One region of the Bradyrhizobium sp. TM233 genome, then DNA from elsewhere that is predicted to be linked to it. Evidence: predicted binding sites of a transcription regulator. Region 1 holds the regulator's gene; each other region holds the start of a gene.
The links. Region 1 encodes LexA, which represses DNA repair genes until DNA is damaged. Its sites were predicted from a motif close to TGTTCNNNNTGTGTTCNG; they were not measured.
Positions count from the first base shown of each region.

Region 2: the regulator LexA is predicted to act here: its motif matches at 3,739-3,756, upstream of AABA86_RS16940 (ImuA family protein).
Region 3: the regulator LexA is predicted to act here: its motif matches at 1,940-1,957, upstream of uvrA (excinuclease ABC subunit UvrA).
Region 4: the regulator LexA is predicted to act here: its motif matches at 3,887-3,904, upstream of AABA86_RS27335 (helicase-related protein).

Region 1 is NZ_BTIG01000008.1:339,633-346,993, reverse strand. It holds gene AABA86_RS19690 (S41 family peptidase) at 1-1,014, opposite strand, end outside; gene AABA86_RS19685 (alpha-hydroxy acid oxidase) at 1,345-2,478, shown strand; gene AABA86_RS19680 (HAD-IA family hydrolase) at 2,492-3,115, shown strand; gene AABA86_RS19675 (hypothetical protein) at 3,284-3,490, shown strand; gene AABA86_RS19670 (molybdopterin molybdotransferase MoeA) at 3,719-4,930, shown strand; gene lexA (transcriptional repressor LexA) at 5,107-5,808, shown strand; gene AABA86_RS19660 (hypothetical protein) at 6,414-6,848, shown strand; gene AABA86_RS19655 (GAF domain-containing protein) at 7,071-7,361, shown strand, end outside.
Region 2 is NZ_BTIG01000007.1:491,412-498,772, reverse strand. It holds gene AABA86_RS16955 (inorganic phosphate transporter) at 1-882, opposite strand, end outside; gene AABA86_RS16950 (UdgX family uracil-DNA binding protein) at 981-2,423, opposite strand; gene AABA86_RS16945 (putative DNA modification/repair radical SAM protein) at 2,423-3,658, opposite strand; gene AABA86_RS16940 (ImuA family protein) at 3,821-4,609, shown strand; gene AABA86_RS16935 (Y-family DNA polymerase) at 4,506-6,098, shown strand; gene AABA86_RS16930 (error-prone DNA polymerase) at 6,095-7,361, shown strand, end outside.
Region 3 is NZ_BTIG01000008.1:458,281-465,641, forward strand. It holds gene uvrA (excinuclease ABC subunit UvrA) at 1-1,844, opposite strand, end outside; gene AABA86_RS20235 (outer membrane protein) at 2,131-2,877, opposite strand; gene AABA86_RS20240 (outer membrane protein) at 3,117-3,791, opposite strand; gene AABA86_RS20245 (outer membrane protein) at 4,027-4,776, opposite strand; gene AABA86_RS20250 (single-stranded DNA-binding protein) at 5,225-5,722, shown strand; gene gyrA (DNA gyrase subunit A) at 6,080-7,361, shown strand, end outside.
Region 4 is NZ_BTIG01000017.1:188,482-195,842, forward strand. It holds gene AABA86_RS27315 (hypothetical protein) at 1-30, shown strand, start outside; gene AABA86_RS27320 (caspase family protein) at 255-1,703, opposite strand; gene rpmB (50S ribosomal protein L28) at 1,913-2,224, opposite strand; gene AABA86_RS27330 (DUF3108 domain-containing protein) at 2,730-3,539, shown strand; gene AABA86_RS27335 (helicase-related protein) at 4,125-7,361, shown strand, end outside.

The sequences.
Region 1 (7,361 bases):
GGCACCGAGCGGAATGACGGTCTGCACTGAACCCTTGCCGAACGAACGCGTGCCGATGATGGTCGCACGCTTGTGATCGTGCAGCGCGCCGGCCACGATCTCGGAAGCCGAGGCCGAGCCGCCATTGACCAGAACCACCAGCGGCTTGCCCTTGATGAGGTCGCCGCCATGCGCGGTGAAGCGCTGGGTCTCTTCCGGATTGCGGCCGCGGGTCGAGACGACCTCGCCGCGCTGAAGGAAGGCGCTCGACACCGACACGGCCTGGTCGAGCAATCCGCCCGGATTGTTGCGCAGGTCGACAACGTAACCGACGAGCTTCTCCTGAGGGACATCCTTGGTGATCGAGGCGATCGCCTTCTTCAGGCCGTCGGTGGTCTGCTCGTTGAACGAGGTGATGCGGACATAGCCGATGTCACCGTTCTCGACATGGAAGCGCACGGGACGCACGTGAATGATCTCGCGCTTGATCGCGACGTCGAGCGGGACGTCGGCGCCCTTGCGCACGATGGTGAGCTTGGTCTGGGTATCGACCGGGCCCTTCATCTTGTTGACGGCCTGCTCGAGCGTCATGCCCTGCACGGCTTCGCCGTCGATCTTGCTAATGAGGTCGCCGGACATCAGGCCGGCCTTCGAGGCGGGCGTATCGTCGATCGGCGAGACGACCTTGACGAGGCCGTCTTCCATCGTGACCTCGATGCCGAGGCCGCCGAACTCGCCGGAGGTGGTCTCCTGCATCTCGGTCCAGGCCTTCGCGTTCATGTAGCGCGAGTGCGGGTCGAGCGAGGTCACCATGCCCGTGATCGCGCCTTCGATCAGCTTGGCATTGTCCGGCTTTTCGACATAGCTCGCCTTGACGCGCTCGAACACCGTGCCGAACAGGTTGAGCTGGGAATAGGCGTCATCCGCGCTCGCTGCCGCTCGTGCTGCCCATACACCGCCGTGCGGGCTGGCTACCAGAAGGGTCAGACACGCTCCAGTGAACGCGCCCAGAGGGAACAGCAGGGATTTCCGCATGGATGGCCTGGCCTTTTTTGCTTGGCGGTTCGCTTGAGCTTGCTTGAGCTCGTCTCTCGAGACTTTGGGAAGCGCCATGCAATTGGCGATCCAGTCCGTTTCTCACAATACCATTCTGGTTTCTTCAAGGCCGGGATGCACCGCCGGCCGGTACACCGCAAAAATCGCTTCGTTCGGGCCTAAACTTTTGGCAACGTTGCAGGACTGGCCCGTCCCAAGGGGGAATCGGTGCGCCGGTCCAGCCTCGCAGCCATGCCATTTTAGGATGGTTTTGGAGCGCTGGACGGGCTAGGCGATGACACAAGGCTTCAAATTCTCGGGAGGATAACAATGAACGAGGCACCCCGCATCCGGCCGGAACGGAACGTCGAGCTTGGCGCCAGCAACGAGCAGTTCCAGAACCTGCACGAATTCATCCGGAAAGCGCGAGCCAACCTCAACCAGAACGCCTGGGACTACATCGTCGGCGCCGCCGAGACCGAAACCACGATGCGCCGCAACCGCATGGCGCTGGACGAGATCGCCTTCCGCCCGCGGGTGCTACGCGACGTCCGCAAGGTCGACGGCTCGGTCCAGCAGTTCGGCCGCAGGATGCGCCTGCCGGTGGTGCTCGCCCCGGTCGGCGCACTCGAGATCTTCGATCCGGATGGCGCGGCGAGCGTCGCGCGCGCTGCCGGCACCTTCGGTGCGGCGCACATGCTGAGCTCGGTGTCCGAGCCCGGCCTGGAGCAGACTGCGGAAGCCGCGCCCGATGCGCTCCGGCTCTATCAGCTCTATGTCCGCGGCGACGACGCCTTTGTGGCCGATGTCGTCAGCCGGGCCGAGAAGAGCGCCTATGCCGGCTTCTGCCTGACCGTCGACACCGCCCATTACAGCCGTCGTGAACGTGACATCGCCAAGCGCTACGTCCGCGAGAGCCGCCTGCGTGCCACCGGCGGCGATTTCCAGAAGGGCCTGGAGTGGCGGACCGTGAAGATGATCAAGGACAAGTTCCGGATTCCGCTGATCCTGAAGGGCATCGCCACCGCCGAGGACGCCCAGATCGCGGTCGATCACGGTGTCGAATGGATCTACGTCTCCAACCATGGCGGCCGCCAGCTCGACCATGGCCGCGGCGCCATGCATGTGTTGCCCGAGATCGTCGAGGCCGTGAAGGGCCGCGCCAAGATCATGGTCGACGGCGGCATCTGTCGCGGCACCGACATCGTCAAGGCGATCGCGGCGGGCGCGGACATGGTCGGCATCGGCCGGCTGCAATGCTGGGCGCTGGCGGCGGCTGGCGAGGCCGGCGTCGCGCGGATGCTGGAGCTGCTGGAGGACGAGGTACTGCGCTGCCTCGGCCTTTTGGGCGCCACGTCATTCGCCGAGGTCGACAGATCCTGCCTGCATCCGGCGACCGCCACCAACGCACCGAGCGTGTTCAGTGCATTCCCGCTGTTCGACCACGATCCGTATCGATATTGATGAAAAGGACGCAATGACTTCGCTCACTCCCGGCAGCGCGGATGCGCTGCTGTTCGATCTCGGGCGCGTGGTGCTCGACATCGACTTCTCCAAGGCGATCGCCTGCTGGGCGGACCATGCCGGCTGCCAGCCCGAATCCATCGTCGCGCGCTATGTGCGTGACGAGGCCTACCGTCTGCACGAGGTCGGCAAGATCAGCGACGAGGATTATTTCGCCTCGCTGCGTGCATCGCTCGGCATCGGCATTTCGGACGCGCAGTTCCTGGAAGGCTGGAACGCGATCTTCGCCGGCGAGATGCCTGACATCGCCGAGCTGCTGCCGCGTGCGGCGAAGCAGATGCCGCTCTACGCCTTCTCCAACACCAACCGGCCGCATGTCGACTATTTCTCGAAGGAATATGGCGAACTGCTCGGCCATTTTCGCGCGCTGTATCTGTCGTCCAGCATCGGCCTGCGCAAACCGGACGCGGAAGCCTTCGACCACGTCGTCACCGCGATCGGCGTGCCCGCGGAGCGTATCGTGTTCTTCGACGATCTCGCCGAGAACATCGAAGGCGCGCGGGCATGCGGACTGACGGCAGTGCATGTGACGTCGCCACGCGACGTCGGAAACGCCTTGAAGGCATTGGGCATCTGACGATTTCCGCTGAGCGGGAGGCGCCAACGGAGGGCAAGTCTTCCGGAACCAATTTTGCCCGAAATAGGAACCAGAACGCTTTGTGCATTTTTGTACGGAGTTCCGGGAACGGAATGGCCCCTTCCGGACTCTTGAGTCCGCTGGGACTTCTACAACGGACTTATCGACGTGCTGGGCAAAACCTATCTCACCAAGCAAGCCTCTCTCCTGTTAGAGTTCGCGAGAACCACCTCGGATTCTGACCTTTCCGCCAAGCTGATCAGCAAGGCCGCCGACCTGAAATCCCAGGCCGATCCGCTGCCCGACAGGGATCAAGGCCCGAAGGCTCCCGACGTCGCGCTGGACGACGGGCCGGACCGGCCGACCGGGAGTTGAGCGATGCTGGCGGTGGCGCTCGTCATTCTCGTCCTCGCCATGGCCACCCTCCTGCCCATCTGTCTCGTTCTCTGGATCATGCCACACCAGGCCTGAATCTGCCTTCCATACTGGGCTGGGAAGCGGCAGGATAAATCGCGCCCGCTCCGCAATTTTGCCTCTGCCCCCGCGCTCGGCTAGAAGACTGTCGGAACATTTCGTCCGAACGTGCCGAGCAGGAGTTTCGCCGTGGCCTTGATGCCGGTTTCCGACGCCCTTGCTGCGGTGCTGGCGGGTGCAGAGCCGCTGCCTGCAGAGATGGTTTCGCTCGACGAAGCCTACCATCGCGTGCTCGCCCATGACGTCGCTGCGCGGCGCACCCAACCGCCCCAGGCGATGTCGGCGATGGACGGCTATGCCGTGCGCGCGGCCGACGCGGCGACCATCGATTCCAGGCTGACGATGATCGGTGAGGTCGCAGCGGGCCGTCCGTTCACGGGAAGGGTCGGCGCCGGCGAAGCCGTGCGGATCTTCACTGGCGGTGTCGTTCCCGACGGCGCGGATGCAGTCGTGATCCAGGAGGACACGATCGCCGAAGGCAAGCAAATAACGATCAAGGAAGCCGCGATCGTGGGTCGCCACATCCGCCCCGCCGGCGTCGATTTCCGCGAGGGTGACGTCCTCCTGCGCAAGGGAACCCGTCTGACAGAGCGCGATCTCGCCCTCGCCGCCGGCATGAATCACCCGCATCTCGCCGTTTGCCGCCGCCCGAGGGTCGCGATCCTTGCCACTGGCGACGAACTGGTGATGCCGGGCACCACACCCGGGCACGGCCAGATCGTCTATTCCAACGGCTACGCCCTGCACGCGCTCGCCCGCAGCGAGGGCGCCGAGACCATCGACCTCGGTGTTGCCGCCGATACGCTGGAGGCCACCACCGCCGGCATCCGCCGCGCGCGCGAAAGCGGCGCCGACATCCTGATCACGACCGGGGGCGCATCGGTCGGCGACCACGATCTGGTCCAGCAGGCGCTCAAGGACGAAGGCATCGCGATGGCGTTCTGGAAGATCGCGATGCGGCCCGGCAAGCCGATGATGCACGGACGGCTAGGGGCGATGGGCGTCATCGGCCTGCCCGGCAATCCCGTATCGTCCTACGTGTGCGCCTTCCTGTTCATGGTGCCGCTGATTCGGGCACTGTCGGGCCGTTCGGTTGTTCATCATCTTCGCGAGCGCGCCGTACTGGGCCGCGATCTCGGCGCCAACGACCAGCGCGAGGATTATCTGCGCGCGCGCCTGGAGCTGCGCGACGACGGCACCCTCGTCGCCCTTCCCGTCAGCCATCAAGACTCCTCTCTGCTTGCGAATCTTGCTGCAGCACAGGTACTTCTCGTGCGCGCACCGTTTGCGCCGAAGGCCGAGGCCGGCAGCCCCTGCGAGATGCTAAGGCTCCCCGTCTGAACTGCGCGGCCACACGCATTCCGTGAGTTTCGTTCTGTTCACGGTAAATTAAGCAGTTGCGGAACACATATCGAACATATAGTGTCCGTTCATGATTTGTTTCGAGCATGCAGTGGCTTATCGCTGAATTCATCGTCTCGGAATCGAACGACATCAACCGGGGGACTTTGGTCGAGATGTTAACGCGCAAACAATACGAGCTTCTGCGGTTCATCAGCGAACGCTTGAAGGAAAGCGGCGTGCCGCCGTCCTTCGACGAGATGAAGGATGCGCTCGACCTGCGCTCGAAATCAGGCATCCATCGCCTGATCACCGCGCTCGAGGAGCGCGGCTTCATCCGCCGCCTGCCCAACCGCGCCCGGGCCATCGAAGTGATCAAGCTACCCGAGCTCCAGGCTGCCGCCGGCAACCGACGCGGCTTCACGCCAAGCGTCATCGAAGGCAATCTCGGCAAGGTACGCGCGAGCTCCAGCCCGTCCGCAGACGAGGGCGAGCGGCCCGTTGCGGTGCCGGTGATGGGCCGCATCGCGGCCGGCACCCCGATCGAGGCATTGCAGACCCGCAGCCACACCATCAGCGTGCCGCCCGACATGCTCGGCTCCGGCGAACATTACGCGCTCGAAGTGCGCGGCGATTCCATGGTCGAGGCCGGCATCCTCGACGGCGACATGGCGCTGATCCAGCGCAACGAGAGCGCCGATACCGGCGACATCGTTGTGGCGCTGATCGACGACGAGGAAGCCACGCTCAAGCGCTTCCGTCGCCGCGGCGCCTCGATCGCGCTGGAGCCCGCCAATGCCGCTTACGAGGTGCGCATCCTGCCGCCGAACCGCGTGAAGATTCAGGGCAAGCTGATCGGGCTTTACCGCAAGTACTGATACCGGAAGTACTGATACCGGAAGTACTCGGCGCCTCGCGCGCGCCTTCGATCGGCCTCGCCGATCAGAGATTGGAGCGGATGATGGTCCGCTCCGGCTGGATAGTCTTTCTGGTTCTGCACAGATTATCCGGCCCCCTCCTTTCGCGACATCCTCGGCAGGCCGCTGCGAAGCAACATCGCTTCGCGGCCTTTCGAGTTCGAGGGGGGACAGCCCAATGCGCCAGATCGTTTGAGCGCAGCCGCAGCAACGCTGATGGCTCCTCAGCATCGCAAGCCGTTGTCGCGCAATCGCATCGCCATGTCGGCCAAGACACGGCCGCGAGCGCGCGACGACCGCAATGCAGTCGCGTAGCCATCGCAGCCGAGTTGGCGATACAGGCGGGTCTCTCGCCGGTCGTTTGATGCGCGCCTCCCAAATGCACGGAGGCCGGCTTTGTTCCTATCGAATTCGGAAAAGATGGAAAAGATAATGTGATCGGGGCTCGCGGATCCCAGCCGCAGATTTGCCTACAACGAAGCAGAGCGTTGCGTGTTTCAACTCTGACAGAGGCCTGCGCCTCCAAAAGAGGTGCGGGTCGCTATCTCTGCAATGAGGAGCACCCGATGTGTGACTATAGCCTGCATGCCGTCGCGACGCGCCCCGCAGAAGTCGGCGAGACGATCGTCACGACAACATTCCGCGGCACCTCGACGCGCGGCTTCGCCTCCGAAGCCGATCTCTCGGTCGCGGTCTGCCTGCTGCCGGGAACGGAGCTCGCCTTCGCCGACAACGTCCGTTACGACAACCGCTGGATCTGGACGCGCACCGTCAACTCCCGCGTCGGCAAGTTCGGCAAGATCGATCCGCACATTCCCGATCGCCATCATGATGCGATCGAATTCCCGGACGGCAAATCCGTGCTGGTGACGCAGCTCGTCGAGGGCCAGCGCGCAACCGTGCTGCAACTGCCGGTGACCCTGCCGATCGGCGAGCGCGAGCACAGGCCGCAGATCATCGCCGACAGTCGCCCGACGGTCACGCGACTGCCGATCGGCTGACGCCCTCCGGCCCGGCGGGTCCGGGGCCAGGATTGAAATGCCGTCGCCGGCCGATGCCGGCGAGCCCGGTGGGTTTTTGTTTCACGAAATTCGATCGGTGAGCGCCGCCGCCGCCGCACCTCGTCGCCGCACGAAGTTTGGGCCGTCCTGCCTGAATTTTGAACCTCCGCTCCGCAGCCAAATGACCGATGCTGTCGTGGTTTGAGGCGGCGGACACGCTCGATGAAAACCTTCATTCGCGTCGTTGAACTCTGGGTGCCTGACCGGACGCGCATGCGGCTGGAATTCGGCGGTGGCCTCTACGACGAAGGGCTGTCCGCGTTCAAGGCCGTCAGCGAAGAGCTGCACTTCGGATATGACGAGGGGCTTCCAGGCAAGGCCTGGGCCTCCGGCCATCCCGTCATCCTCACGAAATTCGCCAACTCCTATTTCAAGCGGACCGAGCAGGCCGTCGCGGCCGGCCTCACCTGCGGCGTGGCGGTGCCGGTGTTTGCAGGCGAATTCCTGCAAGCC
Region 2 (7,361 bases), on a different contig from region 1:
GTAGGCGGTCGGCACGGTACCGATCAGGATCAGCATGATCAGGCCCATGCCCTTCTGGCCGTCGTTCGAACCGTGCGCGAAGCTGACGCCGGTGCAGGTCGCGATCAGCAGCCCGCGGATCCAGAGCGGCGGCGCCTTGTTGCCTTCGGGCGCAGCATACAGGGCCGGGTTGCGCACGATGAACTTGAGCAGCAGCAGCAGCGTCGCGGCGCAGATGAAGCCGAACAGCGGCGACAGCAGCAGCGCGTAGCCGATCTCGGTCGCCTTGGTCCAGTCCACGCCCGAGGTGCCGTCACGGCCGCGCATGACGGCGTTGGCGACGCCGACGCCGATGATCGAGCCGATCAGCGTGTGCGAGGAGGAGGCGGGCAGGCCGAAGAACCAGGTGCCGAGATTCCAAAGGATCGCGGCGATCAGCAGCGCGAACACCATCGCGAAGCCGGCGCTGGAGCCGACCTGCAGGATCAGCTCCACCGGCAGCAGCGAGACGATGCCGAAGGCGACCGCGCCGGAGGACATGAGCACGCCGAGGAAGTTGAAAAAGCCCGACCACATCACCGCGACTTCGGCCGGCAGCGAATGGGTGTAGATCACGGTCGCCACCGCGTTGGCGGTGTCGTGGAAGCCGTTGACGAATTCGAAGCCGAGCGCGATCAGGAGCGCGACGAACAACAGCATGTAGGGCAGGTAGCTCGTCACGCGCGCGCCGGTCGCGTTGACGTCGACATAGATGCTGTAGGCGACGAAAAGCAGGCCCGCGGCGAGGATGCCGAAGAACAGGATCATCGTCAGCGGATTGAAGCCCTTGTCGAGATTTGGCCGCGAGGCCGGCTGGATCGGCGCGGGATCGGCTACCGCGCCGTCGAATGCAACATCGGTCATGTCTGGACGCCCCTTAACTTTGAAGTAAGGGTATTGTCCGCGATGGATTTGAAGGCTGGATGACAAGCGGCGGTTGAAAGGCGTTTTCCTGCCAGTATTTAGGCGGCCCGCGCGGCTTTCTTCTGCAAGCCGGCAGCGATCTTCAAATCTTCGACAAAGCGCTGATATTCCAGCACCTTGGCTTCCGGATCGGGCAGCCGCAGCAGATAGGATGGGTGCACCGTCACCAAAGCCTTGCGTCCGTCGGGAAGGTCGATGAGCCGGCCGCGGGTCTTGCCGATGGGAGTGATCTTGCCGAACACGCTTTGCGCGGCGGTGGCGCCCATCGCCACGATCAGATCGGGCTGGATTGCCAAGACTTCCCGTTCGAACCATTGCCGGCACGCTTTGATCTCCGGCGTATTCGGCTTCTGGTGCAGGCGGATCTTTCCGCGCGGCACGAATTTGAAGTGCTTCACCGCGTTGGTGACATAGACCTTCTTGCGGTCGACGCCGGCTTCCTCCAGCGCGCGGTCCAGCATCTGGCCGGCGGGGCCGACGAAGGGATGGCCGGCGAGGTCTTCCTTGTCGCCGGGCTGCTCGCCGACCAGCATGATGTTGGCGGATCTCGGGCCCTCGCCGAACACGGTCTGGGTCGCGTCCTTGTAGAGATGGCAGGCGCGGCAATGCGCGGCCTCCTCGCGGAGCGCTTCGAGATCGTCGGCAGCTGGCTTGCGTTTCATCGGAGCCTCCGGCCGCTTCTGAGGCTTGTGCGGATCGGTTGCGGCATTGGCGATCATGGCGCCGGTCATGCGTTCGGCGTCCTCGATCAAGGGCTTAATGATCGAGGCCTCGGGCAGGTTCCTCCAATATTTCTTCGGCATCTCGGCCTGCATCGCCTTCACCTTGAGCCGGGCCGGATTGAAGATGCTGGCGTAATAGCGCCGCCAGGTTTCCTCCAGCCGGTCTTCGCCCGGTGCTTCGCTCTTGCTGACGCCTGGCGTGAACGCGAGCGCGTGGCCGTCCCAATGCGCGCAGAGGTCCGGCGTCAGGATCGACCATGGCATGTCGGCAAAGCGTTTTGCGAAGAATGGGGCGGCGAGCTCGACGATGTGATGCTCCGGCTCGAACCAGGCGACGTAATGCGCCTCGCGTTCCCTACCGACCTCGCGGAAGCGGACGAAGGCGTGCATCTTGTGCTCGTCGCGATGGACAGCGCGGGCCATCGCAATGATTTGCGCGACGTCAGGGTCGGTTGCGACCTCGATGAGGTCGTGATTGTCCTTCAACCGCCAGAGCAAGCGATAGAGGATCGCAAAGCGCTGGATATCGCGGTGCAGGATTGCGGCCTGGGCGAGCTCGACGAATTTGCCTGATACGTTGAAGGTGCCCTCGTTCACCTCGAGGATCGGAGACGGCGCGGACGGTGCGAACAACTCCGCCTCGCCGCCCTGCACGGTCCAGGTGACATCGGTGGGCTGCACATGATGAAGCACGAGGCTGCGCGCGGCTTTGCGCCAGCCGTCGAAATCGGTTTCATGATCGAGGGTGATGTACTGCATCAGAAGCCAAACCCCAATTGCGTTGCCTTCGGCTTGAAGCGTTCGATCAGCCCGGCCGCATCGAGGCGATGCGGTGAGGGGCGGTGGTCGCTGAGGACGATGAACGGCAGCGCCTTGTTGCGGGGTACGTGCAGCCGCGCCAGATCAGAGAGGCGGATCGTGGTGGTGCGCCGCGTTGCGATGATGCGCTCGACCGCCTTGGTGCCGAAGCCCGGCACGCGCAGCAGCTCCTCGCGGCTGGCGCGGTTGACGTCGAGCGGGAAGCGGTCGCGATGGCGCAGCGCCCAGGCGAGTTTCGGATCGATGTCGAGCGGCAGCATCGCGCTGTCGTCGACGATCTCCGCAACGTCGAAACCGTAGAATCGCATCAGCCAGTCGGCCTGGTAGAGCCGGTGCTCGCGCAGCAGCGGCGGCTGCACCAGAGGCAAAGAGCGGCTCGCATCTGGGATCGGGCTGAAGGCGGAGTAATAGACGCGCCGCAGGCGGTAGGCGCCGTAGAGATTGGCGCTGGTGTGGAGAATGGTGTGGTCGGAGGCAGCATCAGCACCGACGATCATCTGCGTGCTTTGGCCCGCCGGCGCGAAGCGCTGCGGCTTTGCCCTGGTCTTCGCGCTGCGGCCTTCCTCGGCCTCGTCCAGCTTCAGCCGCAGCCGGCCCATGGTGCGGCGGATCGCGCGCACGTCCTTCTCCGGCGCGAATTGCTGCAGGCTCGTCTCCTCGGGCATCTCGATGTTGATGGAGAGACGATCGGCGTATTTGCCGGCTTCCGCGATCAGCGCATCGTCGGCCTCGGGAATGGTCTTGAGATGAATATAGCCGCGGAAGTGATGCTCCTCGCGCAGCTTTCGCGCGACGCTCACCACCTGCTCCATGGTGTAGTCGGGGCTGCGGATGATGCCGGAGGAGAGAAACAGTCCCTCGATGTAGTTGCGCCGGTAGAAGTCGAGCGTGAGCTTCACCACCTCGTCGACGGTGAAGCGGGCGCGCGGCACGTTGGAGGAGGCGCGGTTGACGCAATAGAGGCAATCGTAATTGCAGGCGTTGGTCAGCAGCACCTTGAGCAGTGAGATGCAGCGTCCATCCGGCGCGTAGGAATGGCAGATGCCCATCCCGGGCGCGGTCGAGCCCATGCCCTTGCCGTCGCTGGAATCCCGCTTCTCCGTGCCGCTGGAGGCGCAGGACGCGTCGTATTTGGCGGCGTCCGCCAGGATTTCCAGTTTGCGTTGTACGTCCATCTTGGAATCCCTTTGATTCAGCTCATGAATCCAGTTGCGCGCCAATTCGATTGACTCTCCGCGCGCCGTTAGCTTTATATTAGAACATATCATGAACAAATGAGCCAGCCGCTGGTTCTCTTTTTGAGAGCCATCGGCAATCACCCCTGAAGGAGCGGCGACATGAGCGGCGCACGCATCAGCGCGCTTGCGACCTTGCGCGGCCAGATCGAGCGCATCGAGACGGCGGCGGTCGTGCATCCGCACGATCGCGTCGCGCTCGGTCACAGCGAAGCCGACGACGCGCTGAAGGGCGGGCTCGCGCGCGCGGCGATCCACGAGGTGTTTTGCGCTGGGTCTCAGGGGACGGCCGCGACCGGCTTCGTCATGGGGCTTGCCGGGCGCGTCTCGGCGCAGCGGCCGCTGCTGTGGGTGCGGCAGGATTTTTCAGTGATAGAGGCAGGCGCGCTGTCGATGAGCGGGCTCGCCGAGCTCGGCCTCGATCCGCGCCGCGTGGTGATGGTGCGCGCCGCCGATGTCGAGAGCGCGCTGCGCACCTCGGCTGATGCGCTTGCCTGCGATGCGCTGGGCGCCGTCGTGCTCGAGCTCTGGGGCGAGACCAGGCAGTTCGATCTCGTGGCGAGCCGCAAGCTGACGCTGGCCGCGCAAGGCTCCGGCGTCACCGGCCTGATGCTGCGGATGGCGGCGCAGCCGCTGCCTTCGACGGCGGAGACACGGTGGATGCTGCGCGCCGCGCATTCACCACCGGGGCCGGCATGGAGTGCCTGGGGCGCGCCGCGCTTCGATGCCGAGTTGTTACGCAATCGTCATGGCCCGTGCGGCCGGTGGATCATGGAATGGAAGTGTGATGAGTGCCAGTTCAGTGAACCGTCGACGTATTCTCAGCCTGTGGCTGCCACGCCTGCCCATCGACCGGATCCAGCGGTTCTTTGGCAGCGCCGGGCTGGGTAAAACCAATAATGAGCCGAGCATCGTCGTCATCAAGGAGAACAATGCGCTGGTGATCCATGCGCTGGACGAGGCCGCCGAGCGCCTCGGCCTGTACATAGGCCAGCCCCTGGCCAATGCGCGGGCGATGTGCCCGGACTTGAAAGTCTTCGACGCCGATGTCGTGGCCGATGCGAAGACGCTCAGCGACATCGCCGACTGGTGCGACCGCTTCACGCCGCTGGTGGCGCTCGATCCGCCGCACGGGCTGTTCCTGGACATCACCGGCTGCGCGCATCTGTTCGGCGGCGAAGCTGCGCTGCTAACGACGCTGGTTCGTGCGCTCGCCCGCCAGGGCTTTGCCGTCGGCGCGGCGATCGCCGGCACCTCGGTCTGCGCGCGCACGCTGACGCGGCAGGCCTCGGGCAGCATCGTTGCCGATGGCGGGGAGGCGGCGGCGATCAGCCAATTTCCGGTGTCCGCGCTCGGTGCGGGCGAAGCCATCACCACCGGCCTGCGCCGCGCCGGCCTCAAGACCATCGGCGACGTCGCCGCGCGCTCACCGAGCGAGATCACGGCGCGGTTCGGAGCGCGGTTCTCCACGCTGCTCGCGCATGCGCTGGGGCAGGGCGATGCGCCGATCAATCCGCGCAAGCCGTTGCCCGATTACATCGTCGAGAAGCGTTTCGCCGAGCCGATCGCGACCGACACCATGATCGCCATGACGTTGTCGCGGCTCGCCGATACGCTGATTGCCTCCATGGAGAAGCAGGGCAAGGGCGCCCGCCGGCTGGAAGCCGCGTTTTTCCGCACCGACGGCGTGGTGCGCGCGATCATGGTCGAGACCGGGCGGCCGGTGACGCGAAGCGCCGTGATCGACCGGCTGTTTCGCGAGCGCCTCGATGCGCTCGCCGATCCCCTCGATCCCGGTTTCGGCTTCGACATGGTGCGCCTGTCGGCGAGCCGCACCGAGATCGTGGTGCAGGAGCAGCGCGATCTCGACGCCCATGTCCACGACAATGACGAGCTTGCCGCCCTGATCGACCGCATCGCCGCGCGCATCGGCGGAAAGCGCGTCGTCGTGCACCTGCCTGAGGATACTCATATCCCCGAATGCGCCGTGCTGGCCGCCCCGGCGCAGCATCATCTCGCCGCCGCCCTGCAGGCCGAATGGCCGGCGCGGACCAAAAGCGAGCCGCCGCTGCGCCCCCTAAGGCTATTCGACAAGCCGGAACTGGTCACGGTACCGTTCGCGACCGTGCCGGACGGTCCGCCGCATCAATTCACCTGGCGGCGCGCGAAGCATGCGGTGGTGCGGGTCGAAGGGCCCGAGCGCATCGCCATGGAATGGTGGCGGCAGGACGGCAGGCAACTGACGCGGGATTATTTCCGCATTGAGGACGCCGAAGGCCTGCGGTTCTGGATCTTTCGCGACGGGCTCTACGACGAGCTGATTGACGATGCGGGCGAGTCCATTCCCGCGAAATGGTATGTCCACGGTCTCTTCGCATGAACACGCCCGCTTATGCCGAGATCGGCATCACCACCAATTTCTCCTTCCTGCGCGGCGGCTCGGATCCGCGCGCCTATGTGCATCAGGCGAGCAGGCTCGGCATTCCCGCGATCGGCATCGCCGACCACAACACGCTCGCCGGCGTGGTGCGGGCCTGGAATGAGCTCGACAATGACAAGGTGCTGCACAAGCCGAAACTGCTGATCGGTGCGCGTATCGTTTTCATCGACGGCACGCCTGACATTCTGGTCTATCCGCGCGACCGCGCCGCTTATGGCCGGCTCTGTCAGCTCCTCACCCGGGGCAAGCGCGGCGACGACATCACGCGGATCGAGAAGGGCGAATGCCGTCTCACCTTCGCCGATCTCCTCGAATTCTCGGAAGGCCAGCTCCTGGTCCTGACGCTGCCGTATCGTTTCGAGCCGGCGCAGGCGCTGGATGTGCTTTCAAAGCTCAGGGCAAGCCGCGCCGAGGGCGTATGGCTGGCGGCGAGCCTGATCTATCGTGGCGACGACCGGCGCCGGCTGGCACAGCTGGATGATCTCGCAGCCAAAGCAAAAGTGCCGCTGCTCGCGACCAACGAGGTGCTCTATCACGATCCCGGCCGCCGTCCGCTTCAGGATGTGCTGACCTGCATTCGGGAAAAGACCACGATCGAGGCGGTCGGAAAGAAGCTGGAAGCCAATGCCGAGCGGTTTCTGAAAACACCGCGAGAAATGGCGCGGCTGTTCCGCGACTTCCCCGGGGCAATCGCGGAAACCATGCGGTTTGCCGATCGCATCGAATTTACGCTCGACCAGCTCAAATACCAGTATCCGGATGAGCCGGTGCCGCCGGGCAAGACCGCGCAAGGGCATCTGGAGGATTTGACCTGGGCGGGCGTCGACAAATATTTTGGTGGCATCGAGAACATTGACGCAAAGCTGCGCGCGACGCTCAAGAAAGAGCTCGCGCTGATCGCCGAGCTGAAATACGCGCATTACTTCCTCACCGTGCACGACATCGTGCACTACGCGCGCAGCCAGAACATCCTGTGCCAGGGGCGTGGGTCGGCGGCGAACTCGGCCGTGTGCTACGTGCTCGGCATCACCTCGGTCGACCCGACCAAGGTCGATCTGTTGTTCGAGCGCTTCATCTCCAAGGAGCGGCTGGAGCCGCCCGACATCGACGTCGATTTCGAGCATTCGCGGCGCGAGGAGGTGATGCAATATGTCTATCGCCGCTACGGCCGCCATCGCGCCGCGATCATCGCCACCGTCATCC
Region 3 (7,361 bases), 120 kb from region 1:
GCGGGCGTGCCTTCGGCAATGATGTTGCCGCCATGCATGCCGGCGCCGGGGCCGATGTCGAGCACGTGGTCGGCGAGCAGGATGGCGTCCTCGTCATGCTCGACCACGATCACGGTGTTGCCGAGGTCGCGCAGCCGCTTGAGGGTGTCGAGCAGGCGCGCGTTGTCGCGCTGGTGCAGGCCGATCGAGGGCTCGTCCAGCACGTAGAGCACGCCGGTCAGCCCCGAGCCGATCTGCGAGGCCAGGCGGATGCGCTGGCTCTCGCCGCCGGAGAGCGTGCCGGAGGAGCGGGAGAGGGTGAGGTAGTTGAGGCCGACGTCGAGCAGGAAGGTGAGGCGCTCGCGGATCTCCTTCAGGATGCGGCCCGCGATCTCGTTCTGCTGCGCGTTCAGCGCCGCAGGCACGGTCTCGAACCATGCACCGGCGCCCTTCACGGATAGCTCGGAAATCTCGCCGATATGCTTGCCGCCGATCTTGACGCAGAGCGCCTCAGGCTTGAGCCGAAAGCCCTTGCAGCCCTCGCAGGGCACGTCGTGGAAATACTTGGCGAGCTCCTCGCGCGCCCACTCGCTCTCGGTCTCGCGATAGCGGCGGTTGATGTTGGTGATGACGCCTTCGAACGGCTTCTTGGTGTCGTAGGAGCGCACCCCGTCCTCGTAGGAGAACTTGATCTCGTCCTCGCCGGAGCCGTGGAGGATGGCGTCTTTCGTCTTCTTGGCCAGGTCCTTCCACTTGGTGGTCAGCGTGAACTTGTAGTGCTTGCCGAGCGCGGTCAGCGTCTGCACGTAATAGGGCGACGACGACTTGGCCCAGGGCGCGATCGCGCCCTTGCCGATCGCGAGCTCCTTGTCGGGGATGACGAGATCTTCGTCGACATGCTGCTCGACGCCGAGGCCGCCGCAGGCAGGACACGCGCCGTAGGGATTGTTGAACGAGAACAGGCGCGGCTCGACCTCGGGAATGGTGAAGCCGGAGACCGGGCAGGCGAACTTTTCCGAGAACAGGATGCGCTCGGGTCCGCTCTTGTCGTGGATCTTGGCGGTCTTCTTCTTTTCCTCGGCGGGAGCTGCCGCCGGCGCGTCGGCGAACTCGACGACGGCAAGACCCTCGGCGAGCTTCAGCGCGGTCTCAAAGCTCTCGGCGAGGCGCTGGCCGATGTCGGCGCGCACCACGATGCGGTCGACCACGACGTCGATGTCGTGCGGGAATTTCTTGTCGAGCGTCGGCGCCTCGCTGAGCTCATGGAAGGTGCCGTCGATCTTGACGCGCTGAAAGCCCTTCTTGAGCCATTCGGCGAGCTCCTTGCGGTACTCGCCCTTGCGGCCGCGCACGACGGGGGCGAGCAGATACAGGCGGGTGCCCTCGGGCAGCGCCAGCACGCGGTCGACCATCTGCGAGACGGTCTGGCTTTCGATCGGCAGGCCCGTGGCCGGCGAATAGGGCACGCCGACGCGCGCCCACAAGAGCCGCATGTAGTCGTAGATCTCGGTGACGGTGCCGACGGTGGAGCGCGGGTTCTTCGAGGTCGTCTTCTGTTCGATCGAGATCGCCGGCGACAGGCCGTCGATCTGGTCGACGTCAGGCTTCTGCATCATCTCCAGGAACTGGCGCGCATAGGCCGACAGCGATTCGACGTAGCGGCGCTGGCCCTCGGCGTAGATGGTGTCGAAGGCGAGCGAGGATTTGCCGGAGCCGGAGAGGCCGGTGAACACCACCAGCTTGTCGCGGGGAATCTCGACGTCGATGTTCTTGAGGTTGTGCTCGCGCGCGCCACGGATCGTAATTGCGCGCAGGCTGGAGCCCGCGTTCTGTTGTTGGCGCTTCGCCTTGATCACTTCATCCATCCGAGTTGCCCTCAAGGAATCCCATGGGTGCGCGACCGCGCCAATAATAAAGGCGCGCTCGCCCGGAACCGGGATCGGCGCCGATGGGGTTGTCAGCGAACGTAGGAAGAACGGAGACGGATTTCCAGTGGGACTTGCGAATCGTCAACGGAATGTTGGCGCGCTGGCGGCATCTGGCAGCAGTTGCTTTGCGGAACTGCGCGGCAAGGTGCCGCGAAAACAAAAAGGCCGGCGCAAGGCCGGCCTTTCGTGACGATGGGACGTCGATAGCGATCAGGACTTCAGATCAATACCGGGCGACCACGGGGCCGCCGAAGGTGTAGTTGAGGCGAACGGTGCCCATGTCGACGTCCTGCTTGATACGGTCGATACGGTCGTTGACGCCGAGGATCGTGAACGAGTTGTTGCGCTTGCCCATGAACAGATGGTCGTATTCGATCGCCACGGACCAGTTCGGTGCGAAACCGAATTCGATGCCGGTGCCGACCGCGCCACCCCAGCGCGTCTCGCTTGCGCTGTCGAGCACCACGCCGCCCACCAGGCCGTTATATTTGGCGTGCGTGACGGCCGCGCCACCCTTCACGTACCAGAGCACGTTGTTCCAGGCATAGCCGACCTGGCCGGTGAACAGGCCAAGCGCGTCGATCTTGGTCTGGTTGACCAGCGGCCCAAGCACCAAGCTCGTATTCGAGCCCTTCAGGTTGGCCCAGTCGCCCTGGGCTTCAAGACCGAACACCCAGTTGGCCGACTGCCAGCGATAACCGACCTGTCCGCCGACGACGCCGCCGGTCGCATTGTGACAGCCTTCAGCCGTGTCCGGACCCGCAACACCGAAGATGTTGTTGACGTCCCAGCAGTTGCGGCTCGAGGCGCCGCCGCCGTTGATACCGATGTAGAAACCGCTCCAATTGTACATCGCGATCGGTGCGACTGGAGCCTTGGTGTAGGGGCGGGCCGCCAAATCGGCCGCCGAGGCCGGTGCCAACGCGCTGAGTGCGAACAAACCGGCCGAAGCCAGCAAAAGCTTCTTCATATCCATTCCCCAGTTCCGTTTCTCTTTCTGACCTTCCGGAAAGCGGAAGAGCCAGCGGAGCTATGACCCGACTAATGTCATTGCTTTACACCATTAAAGCCAAAGGTTGTGTCACCCGGACACCACATCTCCAGCAAAATGCTAGCGAGCGAGCGGGTTGGGGCGCAAAAACAAAAAGGCCGGCGCAAGGCCGGCCTTTCGTGACGATGTGACGTCGGTAGTGATCAGTACTTCGCAGATCAGTACTTGGCAACCACCGGGGCGCCGAAGTGGTAGTTCACGCCGACCTGCACGGTGTGGAAGTTGAGCGTGCCGGTGGTGATCGGAGCGCCGAGACCGGAGAAGTAGGTCTCGCCACCGAGGCTGCGATAGAGGTACTCGCCCTTGACCGACCACTGCGGAGCGAAGAACGCCTCGACGCCGGCGCCGACGGTCCAGCCCGAGTGGAACTTGCTGTCGGAGACGGTCACGCCGAGCGCGCTGACGCTGACCTTGTTGTCGATCCAGGCGTAACCACCGGTGCCGTAGAACAGCACGTTGTTGACGGCCCAGCCGATGCGGCCGCGGACGGTGCCGAGCGCGTCGGTCTTGGACGACACGGTGATGCCGAGAGCGCTCGCCGAGGCGCTGACGTCAGCCCAGGAGCCATCGGCCTCGATGCCGAACACGACGTTGCCGGTCTGCCAGTTGTAGCCGGCGGTGCCGCCGACGAAGCCACCCTTCATCTTCGGGTCGCCGGAAGCGTTTTCCCAGGCGCCGCCACCGACGATACCGAGGTAGAAGCCGGTCCAGTTGTAGACGGCCGCTGCCGGAGCGATCGGAGCCTTGGTGTAGGGGCGGGCTGCGAGATCGGCCGCCGAGGCGGGCGCAGCGAGAGCGAACAGACAGGCCGAAGCCAACAAAACCTTCTTCATTTCAACTAATCCCAGTCCCAGTTTCTGTTGTTGCCTTCCGTTCCCGGAAGGGCAGCGGACTCAACGGCCCAACTGACGCCGTACTTACACCACCAAAGCCGCAAGTTGTGTCTCCGAAAAGCCACAGCGGTCGAAAAGGTGATGGTTACTGACTCATTGCCTCCGGTTCGTGTCGCGCCAAACGAAAAAGGCCGGCGCGAGGCCGGCCTTAGACTTCAATGATGTCAGATAGATATCAGTAGCGCGCGGCGACCGGCGCACCCCAGTTGAAGTGATAGTTCACACCTGCCTTGACCGTGTGAACGGTATCGGTCCACTCGGAGCGATTGGTGGGCACGGCGGAGTACTGGATCGTGCTCTTGCCGAAATCGATATAGTTGTATTCGACCTTGGCCGACCAGTTCGGAGCGAACATGTATTCCGCGCCGGCGCCGACGGTCCAACCCCAGCGGGTGTTGTTCTGGATGAAGACGTTTCCGGGGATGCCATCGTAGCGGTGCTGAATGTCGCCGACTGCAGCGCCGCCGCTGACGAACAAGAGAGCGGGACCGGTGGAATAGCCGAGACGGCCCTTGATGTCGCCGAAGCCACGGATTCTCGTGAAGTAGGTGTCGCCGAGGCCGGCATTGATCTCGGCAGAACGGCCGTTGATGTCAGCCCAATGATAGTCGCCCTCGATGCCGAACACCCAGTTGGCCGCCTGCCAATTGTAGCCGAACACGCCGCCGACAAATCCGCCGGTGGTGTCGTAGTTCTGAGTTCCGGCAAAGATCGCCGTGTTCGGAGCGCCAAAGAAGGTTTCGTCGCTGCGGCCCCAGGCACCGCCGCCCTGCACGCCGACATAGAAGCCGGTCCAGGTATAGATCGGAGCGGGGGGCGCGATCGGCGCCTTTGTATAGGGACGGGCCCCAAGGTCTGCAGCACCGGCCGGAGCCGAGAGGGTCAGCGCAACCGCGCCAGCAAAGCCAATCAGAATCTTCTTCATTGTAATCTCCCCAGTCGTGTCCGCCTCTCTGAGTTCCCCAAGGCGGACGATCAGGCGCGAGGCCCATTGCATCAATTCCAGGCACGACGATAGCTCGATTGGGCGGCAAAGTCCGTGACCGGAGCGCAACAGCTAGGAGCAATCGACCTGCCCTTAACTTAATGAATGTTAAGTGGTTTTTATCATTCACGGGAACCCGGTTTGGTTCCATCTCCATTTGCCATCACAGCGCCATTTAGGCGCCACCCCGTCTCCACATTTGGCAGTAATGTCTGCAGGAACAAATCTGGAACAAATCGCCGGTCGGTGCTATATATGGGGATAACCTTGGGGGTGACGGGCTGAGCGGCGCTGCAAGCGTATAGGGTCGTCTCAACAAGGCGCAGAGGAACGCGAATAGCGCGCTCGGCCTTAGGAAATTCAGTGGCATTCGGAGTGGAGAGCGGCGATGGCGGGAAGCGTCAACAAGGTCATTCTGGTTGGAAATCTCGGCAAGGATCCTGAAATCCGCCGCACCCAGGACGGGCGGCCGATCGCGAATCTGAGCATCGCCACCTCCGAGACCTGGCGCGACAAGAACAGCGGCGAGCGCAAGGAAAAGACCGAGTGGCACCGCGTCGTGATTTTCAATGAAGGGCTCTGCAAGGTCGCCGAGCAGTACCTGAAGAAGGGCGCGAAGGTTTACATCGAGGGCGCGCTGCAGACCCGCAAATGGACCGACCAGAGCGGCGTCGAGAAGTACTCGACCGAGGTCGTGCTCCAGGGCTTCAACTCGACGCTCACGATGCTCGACGGCCGCGGCGGTGGCGGAGGTGGCGGCAGCTTCGGCGACGAGCCCGGCGGCGATTTCGGCTCCTCCGGCCCCGTCAGCAGCGCGCCGCGCCGTCCCGTGGCCGCCGGCGGCGGTGGCCGCAACAGCGACATGGACGACGATATCCCGTTCTGAGCACGGACCGGACGATGAGGGGGGCGCTGCCCGGCTGAGCGGCGCCTTCCCACGTCGTGTCAGCAAACCTTACTAATCGGCAGGAAGGGCTCGGGATTTCCGGGCCCGCTTCATGTTTGGGTTGAACGCGGATTGCGCCGGGGAAAACACCTCGACGAGGCGTGTGGCGGCGCGATTGACGAGGTCTCGGAGGCGATTTTGGAAGGCCTGTTCCAGGCCCATCCGAGACGCTCCCCGCAAGGCCGTAAGCTATTGGAAAAATAAGCGGAAAAAGCGCTTCCCTGGAGCCCGCGAGGGTGGTTATCAGGGGCTCGATGCGCTATATGATTCCCAGATAAAACCTCACCGGATTTCCCCTTGGCTGACGACGACGACAAGCCCGGCGACCAGCCGGGGCAACCCTCGGATATTCGCCCCGTCTCCATCTTCGAGGAGATGAAGAAGTCCTATCTCGACTACGCCATGAGCGTGATCGTGGCGCGGGCGCTGCCCGATGCCCGGGACGGTCTGAAGCCGGTGCACCGCCGCATCCTGTTCTCGATGAACGAGCAGGGGCACACGCCCGACAAGAAGTACGTCAAATCCGCCCGCGTGGTCGGTGACGTCATCGGTAAGTATCACCCGCACGGCGACCAGTCGATTTACGACGCCATGGTCCGCATGGCGCAGGACTTCTCGATGCGGGTGCCGCTGATCGACGGCCAGGGCAATTTCGGCTCGGTCGACGGCGATCCGCCGGCTGCCTATCGTTACACCGAAGCGCGCCTGACCAAGGCCGCGCTGGCCCTGCTGGCCGACATCGACAAGGACACCGTCGACTTCCAGCCGAACTACGACAACAACGAGACCGAACCGTCGGTCTTGCCGGCCAAGTTCCCGAACCTTCTCGTCAACGGCGCCGGCGGCATCGCGGTCGGCATGGCGACCAACATCCCGCCGCACAATCTCGGCGAGGTCATCGACGCCTGCGTCGCGCTGATCGACAACCCCGCGCTCACCATCGACGAGCTCATCAACATCGTGCCGGGACCGGATTTCCCGACCGGCGGCGTCATTCTCGGACGCGCGGGCATCCGTGCCGCCTATCACCTCGGCCGCGGCTCGGTCGTCATGCGCGGCAAGGTCGCGATCGAGACCATTCGCAAGGAGCGCGAGGCGATCATCATCACCGAGATTCCCTACCAGGTGAACAAGGCGACGATGGTCGAGCGAATCGCCGAGCTGGTGAAGGAAAAGAAGATCGAGGGGATCGGTGACCTGCGCGACGAATCGGACCGCGACGGCTACCGCGTCGTCATCGAATTGAAGCGCGATGCCGTGCCGGATGTGGTGCTGAATCAGCTCTACAGATTCACGCCGCTGCAGACCAGCTTCGGCGTCAACATGGTGGCGCTCGACAGCGGCCGTCCGCGGATCATGCATCTGAAGGACCTGCTGGCGATCTTCGTCGACTTCCGTGAACGGGTCGTCACGCGGCGCACCAAGTACCTGCTCGCCAAGGCGCGCGACCGCGCCCATATTTTGGTTGGTCTGGCGATCGCGGTGGCCAATATCGACGAGATGATCCGCGTCATCCGGACCTCGCCGGATCCGACCACTGCGCGCGACACCCTGATGTCGCGCGACTGGCCGGCCCGGG
Region 4 (7,361 bases), on a different contig from region 1:
AACCGAACTCAGCAAGCATTCAATCTCTGAGGCTGCAGCAGATGACGAGGTTTTTCAGCTCGGGCTTGTGGTCGGTCGTGTGCGCGTGATCTACGGGATGCGCCTCCGGGTGATGCTACCGGGGCGAGTATAGTAGGATCTTGGAGGGCCGCGATAACTGACTTGGTTTGAGTAGCGCCATCGAACTGGAGTGCGAAGTTTAGGAAGGGCAATAGTTGCCCTCGATTGCGTCGAACGCGTCTTCTGGTCCGCTGCTAGGACGTCGTCGGTTTACGAACAGTCCAGTGGCGTTGAATCATTATTTGCTCCTCTGAATGGATATCTTTGGGAGTGAAAGTGACTTTGAGTAGTCGCGTTGGCAGATATAGCTCCTCCCTGAGCGTATCGATTAGATCTGACCGATATGTTCGCGAGTAACGAATCGGCGAGCTCGCCCATTCATCGTTAATTCGAAGGGCGTTGATGCCGCCAATATAAATGGCGTCGACGAGAGTTCCGGCTGGATCATCCTTTGTCGATATTGTCACCGCGAGATCATGGTCCTTCCCGGGCACTGCATAAAAGTCACTGGAAGTAGCCGTCAGTGCTCTTGCGATAAAATCGAAGCTATCTGCAAGCGCCGAATGTCTCTGCAGTTCAAAGACTTCATCGAAGTGGCGGCTCTTTACAGCGCTACGCAACTTTCCGTTGCTGTCGAAATAGATCTCGAAAAGCATGCCATCCAGGATCGCCTTGCGTTTGTCGACGGCATAGCCGTTCGTCGTGCTTACGAAGTTTTGCAAGAAGTAGATCGAATCGCGCGCGCTTCCGCATGCCGCTTGATAGATATTCCGGCCAATCACGAAGAGGCTGTTCTTTTCCATCGTCTGCACGGACGTCTTATCTAGCAGACGAAGTGCCGAGTTTTGTGAGTACCAATTATGAGTTTTTAAGCCAGAAATGATTTGGTGAGACGTTATCGCCGGATCGATGACGAAGAGGCGATCTGCGAGAGCGGTATCGTCATAGTCGTCTATAAGTTTGCCGAGGCTAAGATTGAAGTAGAACTCGCCCGAGAGTGATGTGTGTTCCCAAGACGTTTGCCGTCCCTTGCTTGCGGCGGCAACCGTATTTCGGACGCGCTTGAACATTGTTTCGATCGAGCAGTCGGCCGCGTCAATATGGTCCAAGAGAGCTGCGGTATAGGTGCCATTCCGTCCTTCGCCGTCGTAGGCTACTTCCCCCGGCGACGTAGCAAATCCGATGATCGTGCCCTTCGGGGCATAGACGGACGCGAGACCTCGCACCCCAGGGCTGCGATGCCACTTGCGCTCCCAAGGATTGCTTCGACACGCATCGAGAATTATGATTCTCGTAGCAGAGTTCGACTTCGCCAGGGCATCGACAACTTTGTCTAATGAGAGCGAGCTGTGTTTCGCGTCGTCCTCGGTTTCCATGTCTGTATCAATTGCAATTAAGTAGTTGGTGCCTTCAATCTGCATCCCATGCCCGGCAAAGAAGAAGAGCGCGACTTCATGGGTTTCTATGAATGTTCGGAACGTCTTGATCTGCTTATCCATCTCCTTGGCGGTGCAGTCTAAGGCAACGGTGACCTCAAAGCCGTAGCCTTTCAACTTGGCGCCAAGATCGGCTGCATCGTTGACCGGGTTCTTCAGGTCGTTTCCGTCTGGATAGCTCGAGTTACCGATCACCAGCGCGGCCATTGATCTCTTCAAAGCAATTCTCCAGGGAATGATTTTTGAGGGACAAGGGATCCGGCGTCGGGATTACCTTGCGCGGTGCGGAGCTTAATTCGAGGGAAGTAAACAAACAAAAACGGCCGGATCTTCCGATCCGGCCGTCCCGCAAAACTCTTACCGGCTAAGCCTACGCCACGCGACGCAACCTAGCCCCCGCCCAATTCTGGAAAGACTTAGCTGGCCTTCTTCGCCGGTGCGGCCGTCGGGCCGACCTTTTTCTGGATGGCGCGCTTCAGCTCGAGGGCGCGGGGCGACAGAAGGTCGGCCTTGGCCTTGAGCAGGAAAGCGTCGAGACCGCCATTGTGGTCGACGCTCTTGACCGCGTTGGTGGAGACGCGCAGGCGCACGTTGCGCTCCAGGGCTTCGCTGATGAACGTCACGTTGACGAGGTTCGGCAGGAAGCGGCGCTTGGTCTTGATGTTGGAGTGGCTGACCTTGTGGCCGACGAGGGGGCCCTTGGCCGTCAGTTCGCAGCGGCGAGACATGGTAGAAATCCTTAAGTTTCGAACCCCTAACGAGTGCGGCCGCCATTCTGGGCGCCACGGGGGCTAATTCTTCGTCCTTGCAGGGAGCGGGCGGACGTATAGGGGGGAAGGGGCGGGCAGTCAAGGTTTTGGACGGTCTTTTGGGGCCGCGCCCCGGCGGAGGCGCGCGAAGGGGCCGTCGTTATCACGGAAGGTGCCCCCAGAGGAAGAAAGCCCTCACCCGCGCTTCGCGCGACCTCTCCCGCAAGCGGGAGAGGTTTTAGAGCCCGCGGCTACCCCTCAATCACCAAAACGGCAATGTTTGTCGCGCCTTACCATCACATAAAGGGCGTATTCGCGCCTGAAGACTCCGGTGGAGTTCCCGGTTCGACACGCTCCGACACATTGCTCGCCGCGGTTTTTGGCTTAAGTAACAACCGTCGCGCCCCGATTGGATTGTTTCGTGCTCACAACGTCCCCTTTTGCGCCAGAACAGCGCTCAGTCCGCCCGCGCCTTGCCGGCTGGCTGGCGGCGCTTTGCGGTCTGGCTGTGGCCTGGGGCGCGGTGCCGGCGGCGGCGCAGGGCAAGCTCGAGGCGCAATATGAGGCCTCGCTGGCCGGCATTCCCGTCGGCAAGGGCGGCTGGAATATCGACATCCAGGACGATGTGTTCTCGGCAGCGGCTGCGGGCGGCACCTCGGGGCTGCTGAAGTCGTTCACGGGCGGGTCCGGCACCGGCGCCAGCCAAGGGCGCATCGTCAACGGCGCGCTGGTGGCGACCGGCTATCAGGCCTCCACCACCACCTCGAAGAAGACCGAAGAGATCCGCATCACGCTCGACAAGGGCAATGTGAAGGATTTTGCCATTCTGCCGGAGCCGCCGGTCGATCCCGACCGTATCGTCGTCACCGACGCGCACCGCCGCGGCGTCTGGGACCCCATGACGGCCTCGCTGCTGCGCGTGCCCGGCAATGGCGACCCTGTTACGCCGGAGGCCTGCCACAACTCGGCCCCGGTGTTCGACGGCCGCATGCGCTACGATCTCAAGCTCGATTTCAAGCGCATGGAGAACGTGAAGGCGGAGAAGGGCTATCACGGCCCGGTGGTGGTCTGTTCGCTCTATTTCGTGCCCGTCGCCGGCTACATCCCCGACCGCCCCGTGATCAAATACCTCGCCGCCCAACGCAACATCGAGATCGCCTTCGCCCCCGTCGCCGGCACCCGCGTCCTGGTCCCGTTCTGGCTGAAAGTGCCGACCCCCTTGGGGCCGGCCATGCTGGAAGCGACCAGCTTCATCACCACGGCCCAGCCGCCAAGGGTGGCGAAGACGCAGTAGGGCTGTCGCGCCTCTGTCCGCGTCATTCCGGGTTCGCGCCAAGAGGCGCGCCCGGAATGACGGCGGGATTTGAGCTAAAAGAAAATGCAATTATTTCAACCACTTAAATACTGTGCATGGGGTTGTTTTCGCAAAAAATGGTCCCGGCGGCTGGTTCCCGGAATCCATTTGACTCCTCCCCGATTCTGATTCGACTCCGCGCCGTCCCCAACTTAAGGGTTTGCGCCATCGAAAGGTCACTTGTACGGCGGCGCAAAACTCCATCTAGTTGCAGCCAATAAGACTCCCGCGACATGTTGCGTGAACGGAACATGACTCCAGGAGGAGTCAGCGATTCGGCCGCGATTCGTTCTAGAGTCGTTCCGAAGCTTAAGACAAACGGGAAAAGCGTCGCAAAGTGAGACAGTTGCGCGAGGTTTGGGGAGGCGCCGGATGCTCCGCTGCCACGTCCCGTCACCCTGAGGTGGCCGCTTCTTCAGCGGCCCTCGAAGGATGACGGGCTGATGGGGGCGGATCAGCCCCGAGCCCCGCCCCCGCCCAGACAGCACTGACATTCGCCCTATCAGCCACTACCTAATCCCCCAGATGCCCTTTTCCTCCTCCCCCTTCGCTTCCGAGCGCGCGCCGTCCGATCGCGTGCCTGGCGCCGGCGTCACTGCGGTGCTCGGGCCGACCAACACCGGCAAGACCCATCTCGCCATCGAGCGGATGCTGGCGCACCCTTCCGGCATGATCGGGCTGCCGCTGCGCCTCTTGGCGCGCGAGGTCTACAACAAGATCGCGAGCCGGGTCGGCAGCGAAGCGGTCGCGCTGGTCACCGGCGAAGAGAAGATCAAGCCGAAGAGCCCGCGCTATTGGGTCTCGACCGTCGAGGCGATGCCGCGCGACCTCGACGTCTCCTTCCTCGCCGTCGACGAGGTCCAGATCGCTAGCGATCTCGAACGCGGCCACGTCTTCACCGATCGCATCCTCAACCGCCGCGGCCGCGACGAGACGCTGCTCTTGGGCGCCGCCACCATGCGCCCGATCATCGAGCGGCTGTTGCCGGGCGTCTCCATGATCACGCGGCCGCGCCTGTCGCAGCTGGAATTCGCCGGCGACCGCAAGATCACGCGCCAGCCGCGCCGCACCGCCATCGTCGCGTTCTCGGCCGATGAGGTCTACGCCATCGCCGAGCTGATCCGCCGCCAGCATGGCGGCGCCGCCGTGGTGCTGGGCTCGCTCAGCCCACGCACCCGCAATGCGCAGGTGGCGATGTTCCAGAACGGCGATGTCGATTATCTCGTCGCCACCGACGCCGTCGGCATGGGCCTCAATCTCGACGTCGACCACGTCGCCTTCGCCTCCGACCGCAAGTTCGACGGCTACCAGTTCCGCCGGCTGACGCCGTCCGAATTCGCGCAGATTGCGGGGCGCGCCGGCCGCGCCACGCGCAACGGCACTTTCGGCACCACCGGCCGCTGCGCGCCGTTCGAGCCCGAGCTCGTCAACGCGCTGCAGAACCACACCTTCGATCCCGTGAAGATGCTGCAATGGCGCAACGCCAGGCTGGATTTCTCCTCGCTCGGCGCGCTCCAGGTGTCCCTGAACCTCGCCCCCGGCCATGAGGCGCTGACGCGCGCGCCCGTCGCCGAGGACATGCGCGTGCTCGACCACGCCGCCCGCGACGCCGAGGTGCGCGATGTCGCGCATGGCAAGGCGGCCGTGGAGCGGCTGTGGGAGGCCTGCCAGGTCCCGGACTATCGAAAATTGTCGCCGGCGGCCCATGCCGAGCTGGTGACCACGCTGTACGGCTTCCTGATGCGGAAGGGATGCATCCCCGACGCCTGGTTCGAGGCCCAGGTCACCCAGGCCGACCGCGTCGACGGCGACATCGACACGCTGTCGGCCCGGATCGCGCAGATCCGCACCTGGACCTTCGTCGCCAACCGCCCGGACTGGCTGAAAGACCCCGAACGCTGGCAGGGGATCGCCCGCGAGGTCGAAAATAAATTATCGGATGCGCTCCATGAACGCTTGACTGAGCGTTTCGTTGATCGCCGGACCAGTGTATTGATGCGCCGCCTGCGGGAGAACACGAGCTTGAATACTGAAATCGGCAAGACCGGCGAAGTCATCGTCGAAGGCCATGTCATCGGCCGCCTCGACGGCTTCACCTTTGCACCGGATGCGGCGGAAGCTGGTTCGGATGCGAAAGCCTTGCAGGCTGCAGCGCAAGCGGTGCTCGCCGGCGAGATCAACACGCGCGCCGAAAAGCTCGGCAACGCGCCGGACGATCAGTTCGTGCTGACCTCGGAAGGCACCATCCGCTGGACCGGCGACGCCGTGGCGCGGCTGTCTGCCGCAGAGGACGCGCTGCATCCGCGCATCCGCATCATCTCGGACGAGCGTCTCACCGGGGCGCCGCGCGAAAAAGTGCAGGCCCGGCTCGAGCTCTGGCTCAAGACCCATGTCGAGAAGCTGCTCGGGCCGATGTTCGAGCTCTCCAAGGCCGAGGACGTCACCGGCATCGCCCGCGGCATCGCCTATCAGCTGGTCGAGGCGCTCGGCGTGCTGGAGCGGCCCAAGATCGCCAACGAGCTGAAGGATCTCGACCAGCCCTCGCGCGCGGTGCTGCGCAAATACGGCGTCCGTTTCGGCGCCTATCACATCTATTTCCCCGGCCTTTTGAAGCCCGCCGCGCGTGCGCTCGCAGCGCTCTTGTGGGCGCTGAAGCAGGACAATGTCGATCTGTCCTCGCTGTCGGGCGCGCAGCATCTCGCTTCGTCCGGCCGCACTTCGTTCCCGGTCGACAAGGCGCTGCCGCGCGATGCCTATCGCGTGCTCGGCTACAAGCAGGCCGGCGAACGTGCCGTGCGCGTCGACATCCTGGAGCGCCTTGCCGATCTGATCCGCCCGGCGCTGGCCTGGCGCGAGAACGCGTCCGGCGAAAAGCCGGCCGGCGCCTTCGACGGCCGCAGTTTCGTGGTGACGCAGGCGATGACCTCGCTCACGGGATCTGCCGGCGAGGATTTCGCCTCGGTGCTGCGCGCTCTCGGCTATCGCATGGAGAAGCGTCCGCCGCTGCCGCAAAAGCCTGTCGTGGCCGCGACCGTCGCGGCCGAGACGCCGCCGGCTGAAGGCACCGCGGAGACCTCGACCGAGACCGCGGCGGAGGCCGTTGCCGGCCTGCCGGCGGAGCCCTCCACCGAAGCGGTCGCCGAGCCGGTCACCGTCGAAGATGCGCCCGGCATGGAGCTGCAGGACGAGCAGGCTCAGCAGGCCGAGCCTGTGCTCGAAGCCTCTCCCGAGGCCCCCGTCACGCCCGAAGACGCCCCCGGCATCGCGCCGCCGGCGGAAGAGCCCGCTGCGCCCGTCGAGGCTGCCGGCCTCGAAGCCGCTCCTGCCGAGACCGCCGCAACCGAAGCTGCCGCGTCCCCCGACGCCGCTGCGCCTGAAGCTGCGGCGGCGCCCGCCGAGCCCGAGCTGATCGAGGTCTGGCGTCCCGGCGGCCGTCACGAGGACCGCAAGCCGCGCCACGAGCGCCATCGCCACCAGCGTCACCACCATCAGCGTCCGCAGGCCGGCGCTGAAGCTGGCGCTGCACCCGGTGCGGCGAGCGCCGCGCCCGGCGAAGCAGCCGAGGGCGCGAAGCCGGGCGAGCGCCATCGTCATGGCGGCCATCGCAGGGATGGCGGCAGAGACTTCCGCAAGCCGCGCGAAGGCGGCGAAGGCGCGCCGCGTCCCGAGGGGCGCGACGACAAGAATCGCCGCTTCGAGGGCAAGGATCGCGATAACAAGGATCGCGACAACAAGGGCCGCGATCGCGACAAGGGCAAGTTC